2 regions of the Streptomyces sp. DSM 106670 genome follow, and region 1 is predicted to be linked to the other one. Evidence: riboswitches for the same ligand, from Rfam matches in the RefSeq annotation. Region 1 holds a riboswitch; the other holds the start of a gene.
The links. Region 1 has a riboswitch for glycine ahead of gcvT (glycine cleavage system aminomethyltransferase GcvT). Riboswitches for the same ligand answer to the same signal wherever they lie in the genome.
Positions count from the first base shown of each region.

Region 2: it holds a riboswitch for glycine, as region 1 does, so the genes downstream of both, gcvP (aminomethyl-transferring glycine dehydrogenase) here and gcvT (glycine cleavage system aminomethyltransferase GcvT) in region 1, are expected to answer to the same signal.

Region 1 is NZ_CM147704.1:6,035,481-6,039,612, reverse strand. Features, by position in the region: gene ACSMXR_RS26865 (enhanced serine sensitivity protein SseB C-terminal domain-containing protein) at 1-368, opposite strand, end outside; gene ACSMXR_RS26860 (enhanced serine sensitivity protein SseB) at 536-1,306, opposite strand; gene ACSMXR_RS26855 (AAA family ATPase) at 1,380-2,072, opposite strand; glycine riboswitch at 2,236-2,333, shown strand; gene gcvT (glycine cleavage system aminomethyltransferase GcvT) at 2,510-3,625, shown strand; gene gcvH (glycine cleavage system protein GcvH) at 3,756-4,132, shown strand, end outside.
Region 2 is NZ_CM147704.1:938,298-942,429, forward strand. Features, by position in the region: gene gcvP (aminomethyl-transferring glycine dehydrogenase) at 1-2,084, opposite strand, end outside; glycine riboswitch at 2,278-2,375, opposite strand; gene ACSMXR_RS03975 (PRC-barrel domain-containing protein) at 2,508-2,888, shown strand; gene ACSMXR_RS03980 (DNA polymerase IV) at 2,801-4,132, opposite strand, start outside.

The DNA of each region.
Region 1 (4,132 bases):
CGCCGCAGGTCGAGCCAGGGGATGCCGACGCCGCCGCCCGGGGCGTGCGGGTTGAGCCAGATGCCCCAGCGGTCGGGGAAGAGGGCGCGGGCGATATCGCGTCCGGTGACCAGCTCGTGGGAACGGTTCCAGCCACTGGCGGAGAGCTCCTGGGCGGAGGTGACGCAGGGCGCGTACCCCAGGCCCTCGATCTCCATGTTGCCGTACTGGGCGTCCGGCGAGCCCGCCGTGCCGTGCCAGAGCAGCATCCAGATCCGGCCCTCGGCGACCGCGGCGAGCAGCGCCTCGTAGGTGTCGTAACGCCCGGGGGTCACCTGGCGCAGCATGTGCTCGACCTTCCCGGCCGCCGCGGTGCCTGACGCACTCACCCTGGGTCCCGCCCCTCGTCGATCCATCGCGTTCGCGCCACCGCTCCCGGGCACACGGGAGCGACCACGCCATCAAACCAGCTTATGCGCCACTTCTGACACCGACTTGACGCCACGGTCCGGCGGCACCCGGTCCGGTCGCCGCCGTCGGGCCTCGTACCGGTGGATCAGTGGCCCTCGCGCCGGTAGAACGGGCGCACTTTCTCCCGCATCCAGTCGCCGACGAGGTCCTGGGCCACGTCCAGCAGGACCAGGTTGACCGGCCAGGGCACCTGGACCCGGCCCAGCGCCCGGCCGATGGCGTCCATGGGCGCGCTCTGGCCCGCCCCGTCCCAGGTGGCGAACTCGACGCCGACGAAGAGGACCGGGTCGCCGCCCTCGATGCTGGCCAGCGACCGGCGGGCGGTGCTCACCACGCCGGTGGCCTCGAACTCCTCGGACACGGCGGTGAGGAAGTCGACCGGGTCGTGCTGCCAGTCCGGTTCGTAGAGCTTGACCCGGCCGCCGGTGGCGGGCCCGTCCAGGGCGGTGCGCCCGGCCCGGCAGAGCTCGGCGACGGCGGGCGGCGGAAGCGGTATGCCGACCGCGCCGCCGGGGTTCACCGCGATGCCGACCTGCGGGGGCAGGCCCCGGGCGAAGTCGCGGGCGGGCGCGACGGCGAAGGACATATGGCTGCCGACGCAGCTGAGGAACTGGGCCTCGGAGCTGAAGACGGGGACGAAGGCGGCGCCGTCGATCTCCATCATCGGCAGGTCGAGGTCCGCGCTGGCGGGACTGCCGCCACTCGGCAGCGGCACCCAGACGGAGCTGCGGCCGAGCACCTCGACGAGGCGGCCGCCCGCGTCCGGGACGCCGAGCGAGGCCGTCAGCACCTCTTCGAGCTCGTTGGCGGGCCACCCCTGCTGGGGGTGCGCCGGTGCGGGTGCCGGAATGTCCACTGCCTCTGTGCCCTCTCTCGACCCTCGGCCGCCGCGCGCGGCGGCCGTCGTGCTCCGGCCAGCACCCTAACCTTCAGCGGCTCGCGGCGACCTCGGCCTCCGTGAAGGAGATCCGTCCGAGCGCCCCCGCCGCCGGCCGGTCCAGCAGCACCGCGGAGGCACAGCCGGCGGGCAGCAGCCCCTGCTCGGTGTCGCGGAGCAGCCGGGCCACCGCGTTCCGGTGGCGGGCGAAGGCGTAGCCGGAGACCCCGCGGCCGCGCTCGCGCTGCCCCTGCCGGGCCACCTCGGGCGTCACGTCGAGCAGGATCAGATGAAGGGCGTGGCCCCGGCTCACCGCGTGCCGGGCGAGCCAGCGGCGTACCCAGGTCTGGGTGCCGCAGTCGTGCACGACGACGGATTCGCCGGAGCGCAGGGCGTTCCAGAGGCCGAGGTAGTGCGCGGCGCGCACCAGGGGGCGGTAGAGGGCGTAGGGAAGTAAGCGGGGCAGGGCCGCGGCCCAGCTGTCGCGGGTGTTCTGGGAGTCGATGGCGCGGCCGCGCACGGCCCGCCGGATGAGGGTCGACTTCCCGCTGCCGGGGAGCCCGGAGACGACCACGACGTCACCGGCGGTGAAATCGAGGCAGTACGGGGCGCAGCGGGCACGCCCGCGCAGGTCACGTACCACCGGCGCACCCCGTGTGAGCTGCTCTCTTACGGGTGCGCCGGGTTGTGCGGGCATCGCGTCGTGCGCGACCCCCGCGGTCGGTACCGACCGCTGCAACGTCATCGCCCATCCCCCTGCCGTCGGGTCACCCACGCCTGCTCCTGAAGTGTAAAGAAAAGGCAATACGGCACAACCGACCTCGCCGTCTTCCCCCGGGTGGGGACCGGGCCCCCCACTCTCCCCCGATGCGTGCGATGATGACCCCGCCAACTGCATACCGGCCGTTCGAATCCGCGCGGGAGAGTTCCGGCCACAGTGTGAGCCGGGCGCCGAAGGAGCAAGATCCTCCCTTGAATCTCTCAGGCCCCGTACCGCGTGGATGAGGCAGATCTGAAAAGCGAGCCGCCCTGCGGCTCCACCCAAGGTGCAAGCCGAGCCCTGTGAACAGGGGCGCCCCCAGGGGCATACCCCGTCAGGGGCTATCGGCGAACCTCTCAGGTTCCGATGACAGATGGGGAGGATTTTCCGTCCTGACGTCGTCATGCCCTGGAGCCGTATCCATGAGCACTGCCCCCCGTCTTACCGCCCTCGACGCGCTGCACCGCTCGCTCGGCGCCACCATGACCGACTTCGCGGGCTGGGACATGCCGCTGCGGTACGCCAGTGAGCGCGACGAGCACAACGCCGTACGCACCCGCGCCGGGCTCTTCGACCTGTCGCACATGGGCGAGATCACCGTCACCGGTCCCGAGGCCGCGGCCTTCCTGAGCTACGCGCTGGTGGGCAACATCGCCACCGTCGGCAACGGCCGGGCCCGCTACACGATGATCGTCCAGGAGGACGGCGGGATCGTGGACGACCTGATCGTCTACCGCCTGGGCGAGACGGAATACATGGTCGTCGCCAACGCGGGCAACGCCCAGATCGTGCTGGACGCGCTGACCGAGCGCGTCGGCGGCTTCGACGCCCAGGTGCGCGACGACCGGGACGCGTACGCGCTGCTCGCGGTCCAGGGCCCGGAGTCGCCCGCCATCATGAAGGCCGTCACCGACGCCGACCTGGACGGGCTGAAGTACTACGCGGGCCTGCCGGGCACGGTCGCCGGGGTTCCGGCGCTCATCGCCCGTACCGGCTACACCGGCGAGGACGGCTTCGAGCTGTTCGTCGCGCCCGAGCACGCCGAGCAGCTGTGGCGGGCGCTGACCGAGGCCGGCGCGCCGCACGGCCTGATCCCGTGCGGCCTCTCCTGCCGGGACACGCTGCGCCTGGAGGCGGGCATGCCGCTGTACGGGCACGAGCTGACGACCGCGCTGACCCCGTTCGACGCGGGCCTCGGCCGGGTCGTGAAGTTCGAGAAGGAGGGCGACTTCGTCGGCCGCGAGGCGCTGAAGGCCGCCGCCGAGCGCGCCGAGACCGCCCCGCCGCGCAAGCTGGTCGGCCTGGTCGCCGAGGGCCGCCGGGTCCCGCGCGCGGGCTTCCCGGTCGTGGCCGACGGCAAGGTGATCGGCGAGGTCACCTCCGGCGCCCCGTCCCCGACCCTGGGCAAGCCGATCGCCATGGCCTACGTGGACGCGGCCTTCGCCGCCCCGGGCACCGAGGGCGTGGGCGTGGACATCCGGGGCACGCACGAGCCGTACGAGGTCGTCGCGCTGCCGTTCTACAAGCGCCAGAAGTGATATCCCGGAAGAACCAGTAGTTTCCGGGCCTTCTCACCGCACGCAGGCGTCACAGAAGTGACGTACCTCCGTCTCACACCGTAAGACCACCGTTCATCAGCACTCCCCCGCGTACAGGAGAATTCAGGTCATGAGCAACCCCCAGCAGCTGCGGTACAGCAAGGAGCACGAGTGGCTGTCGGCCGTCGAGGACGGCGTGGCCACGATCGGCATCACGGAGTACGCGGCCAACGCGCTCGGTGACGTCGTCTACGCCCAGCTCCCGGAGGTCGGTGACACGGTGACCGCGGGTGAGACCTGCGGCGAGCTGGAGTCGACCAAGTCCGTCAGCGATCTGTACTCGCCGGTGACCGGTGAGGTGACGGCGGCCAACCAGGACGTCGTGGACGACCCCTCGCTGGTGAACTCCGCTCCCTTCGAGGGCGGCTGGCTGTTCAAGGTGCGCGTCGCGGAGGAGCCGGCCGATCTGCTCTCCGCCGACGAGTACACCGCGTTCTCCGGCAACTG
Region 2 (4,132 bases), 5.1 Mb from region 1:
GGCTTGGCGAGCCCGACCAGCGCGTTGAGGTTGGCGCCGTCGACGTAGACCTGGCCGCCCGCGTCGTGCACCTCGCCGCAGATGTCGGCGACGTGCTCCTCGAACACCCCGTGCGTGGACGGGTAGGTGATCATGAGCACGGCCAGTTCGTCGCGGTGCTGCTCGATCTTGGCGCGCAGGTCCGCGATGTCGACCTCGCCGTCGTCGGCGGTCTTCACCACGACGACCTTCATGCCCGCCATGACGGCGCTGGCGGCGTTGGTGCCGTGGGCGGAGGACGGGATGAGACAGACGGTGCGCTGGTCGTCGCCGTTGGCCCGGTGGTACGCACGGACGGCCAGCAGACCCGCGAACTCGCCCTGGGAACCGGCGTTGGGCTGGATGGAGACGGCGTCGTAGCCGGTGACCTCGGCCAGGCGCTCCTCCAGCTCACGGATGAGGGTGAGGAAGCCCTGCGCCTGCTCGGCCGGGGCGAAGGGGTGCAGTGCGCCGAACTCGGGCCAGGTGATCGACTCCATCTCGGCGGTCGCGTTCAGCTTCATGGTGCAGGAGCCGAGCGGGATCATGCCGCGGTCCAGCGCGTAGTCGCGGTCGGCGAGCTTGCGCAGGTAGCGCAGCATCGCGGTCTCGGACCGGTGCTGGTGGAAGACCGGGTGGGTCAGGATATCGTCCGAGCGCAGCAGCGCCTCCGGCAGCGCGTCGGCGACCGTGGCGTCCAGCGCCTCGATGTCGCCCTCGGCGCCGAAGGCGGCCCAGACGGCGGAGATCTGCGCACGGGTGGTGGTCTCGTCGCAGGCGACGGAGACGTGGTCGGCGTCGACGAGGCGGAGGTTGACCCCGCGCTCCCGGGCGTCCGCGACGATGTCCGCGGCCTTGCCGGGGACGCGCACGGTCAGGGTGTCGAAGAACGCGCCGTGCACGACCTCGGCGCCGGCCGTGCGCAGACCGTCGGCCAGGATCGCGGCGAAGCGGTGGGTGCGCCGGGCGATCGTCCGCAGCCCCTCGGGGCCGTGGTAGACCGCGTACATCCCGGCCATGACGGCGAGCAGCACCTGCGCGGTACAGATGTTGCTGGTGGCCTTCTCGCGGCGGATGTGCTGCTCGCGGGTCTGGAGGGCCAGGCGGTAGGCCTTGTTGCCGTCGGCGTCGACGGAGACGCCGACGAGGCGGCCGGGCAGGGAGCGGGCGAACTTCTCGCGGACCGCCATGAAGCCGGCGTGCGGGCCGCCGAAGCCCATCGGGACGCCGAAGCGCTGGGTGGTGCCGACCGCGATGTCGGCGCCGAGCGCGCCGGGCGAGGTGAGCAGCGTGAGGGCCAGCAGGTCGGCGGCGACGGTGACGATCGCGCCGAGCTCGTGGGCCTGCTCGATGACGGGTTCGATGGCGCGCACGGCCCCGGAGGCGCCCGGGTACTGGAGCAGGACGCCGAAGACGCCGCGCTCGGCGATCCCGGCGGGGATGCCGTCGCTCAGGTCGGCGACGACGACCTCGACGCCGGTGGGCTCGGCGCGGGTCTCGATGACCGCGACGGTCTGGGGCAGGGTGTCGGCGTCGACCAGGAAGACGCCCTTCTTGACCTTGCCGACGCGCCGGGACAGGGCCATCGCCTCGGCGGCCGCGGTGCCCTCGTCGAGCAGGGAGGCGCCGGAGGTGGGCAGCCCGGTCAGCTCGGCGACCATCGTCTGGAAGTTCAGGAGGGCTTCGAGTCGGCCCTGGGAGATCTCCGGCTGGTACGGCGTGTAGGCCGTGTACCACGCGGGGTTCTCCATGACGTTGCGCAGGATGACGGGCGGCGTGAAGGTGCCGTAGTAGCCGAGGCCGATCATCGGGGCCAGCACCTGGTTGCGGTCGGCCAGCGAGCGCAGCTCTGCCAGCACCTCCGCCTCGGTGCGCGCCGACGGAAGGTTCAGGGCCTCCGCGCTCTTGATCACGTCGGGCACCGCGGCGGCGGTGAGCTCGTCGAGGGAGCCGTAGCCGACCTGGGCGAGCATCTTCGCCTGGGCTCCGGCGTCGGGCCCTATGTGGCGCTGCTCGAACGGAATGCCCTGCTCCAGCTGGGAGAGCGGAGTGCGACGGGGGGTCATGGTGGAGGCCTCCTGGTCTGTCACGACCTGCGAGGGGCACCACGGCGCGGGTGCCCGAACGGCCTCCCCCTCTGTCATCTCAACCTGAGAGCTTCACCGGCCCGCCCGGAGGCGTACCGGCTTTCACCGTCGGTGAGGGTCGAATCCGCCTGGGCCTGCGCCCGCACGGAACCGCCCTGCTTTCCAGAGTGACCTCAACCGTGCGGTACGGGGGCCTGAGAGATTCCGGGGAGGATTTGCTCCTTCGGCGCCTCCGGATTCTGCACCGGAGGACTCTCCCGCACGGGGTCAGCAGCCACTGCCAGCCTACCAGCGGGCTTCGTGCCGGAGCTCTCGAGTGGCCGACACCACGGATCTGCACTTGTGTGGTCCTGGTGGAGCGACCGGGTCCACCCTGAGCAGTTGCGACCAGTGGGAGGCACCGTGGAGACCGATATCGATCCGCGCCGCCTGATCGGCCGCAAGGCATTCGATCGCAAGGGCGCCAAGATCGGAACGGTGGATGAAGTCTATCTCGACGATGCGACGGGCGTGCCCGAGTGGGCGGCCGTCCGTACCGGCCTGTTCAGCAGGGACGCCTTCGTCCCGCTGGAACCGAGCGAGTTCGTCGACGACGCGCTCCGCGTCCCGTTCGACCGCGCGTTGATCAAGGGCGCGCCGGACTTCGGCGTCGGACGGCACCTCTCGCCCGAGCAGGAACTGCAGCTCTACCGGCATTACGGGCTGGACTCCCCGCCCCCTGAGGACGCGGCGGATCCGGCGTCCGACCGGGACTTCGGCAGGCTGGCCGGCCAGGAGGAGTAGTCGGCCGGCTCGCGGACGAGCGGCAGCGGATCGGCGGGCCGCAGCCGCGGATCGTCGACGCGGAACGTGAGGACCCGGCCGGGGGCGCTCCATGGTTCCTCGAACCGGACGGTGACCCGGCCGACGCCGCTGCCCTGCACCCAGCCGTGCCCGTGCTCCTCGTGGCGCACATCGTGTCCGGCGGGCCAGCGCCGGGCGGCGAGCAGTTCCGCGCTGTCCGGCTCGGGCTCCGGGGCGGTCTCCTCGCCGCCGTCCTTCTCGGCCGGAGCCCGGTGCTCCTCGGCCCGCTGCGCGAGCTCCCGGGCGTCGGCGGCCTGGGCGAACAGGTCCTCCTGGGTGTAGTCGGCGAGCCCCGTGACGCCGACCCCGAGCAGCCGTACGCCTCCCGTGGTGTCGACCGACTCCAGCAGCCGCCCCGCCGCCTCACGGACCACCGTGGGGTCGTCCGTGGGGCCTCTGAGGGTCTCGGAGCGGGTCAGCGTGGAGAAGTCGTAGCGGCGCACCTTCAGCACCACCGTGCGGCCCGAGCGGTCGGCGGCGCGGAGCCGTTCCACGCACCGGACGGCCAGCCGCTCCACCTCGGCACGCACCCGCACCCGGTCGTGCAGGTCCACGTCGAAGGTGTCCTCCACCGATACGGACTTGGCGTCCCGCTCGGCGACCACCGGCCGGTCGTCGAGCCCCAGCGCCATCCGGTAGAGCCCGTGGCCGTGAGCCTTGCCGACCAGCCGTACGAGCTCCGCCTCGCCCGCCTCGGCCAGGTCGTGGACGGTGGTCATGCCCGCGCGTCTGAGATGGTCCCCGGTGGCCGGGCCGACCCCCGGCAGGATGCGGACGGACATCGGGGCGAGCAGCTCGCGTTCGGTGCCCGGTTCGATGACGAGCAGCCCGTCGGGCTTGGCCTCCTCGGAGGCGATCTTGGCGAGCATCTTGGAACCGGCCAGTCCGACCGATCCGCTGAGCCCGGTCACCGCCCGGATGGCCGCCCTCAGCCCCTCCCCCGTCGCCCGGGCCGACGCCGTGTCGTCAGCCGTGCCACCGGCCTCCAGGTCCACGAAGGCCTCATCCAGGCTGAGCGGCTCCACCAGGGGCGACAGCCGCCCGAGCAGCTCCATCACCTGGTCGCTCACGGTCCGGTACAGCGAGAAGCGGGGCACCAGGTAGGCCGCGTTCGGCGCGAGCCGCCGGGCCTGCGCGGTGGGCATCGCCGAGTGCACACCCAGGCGCCGGGCCTCGTACGAAGC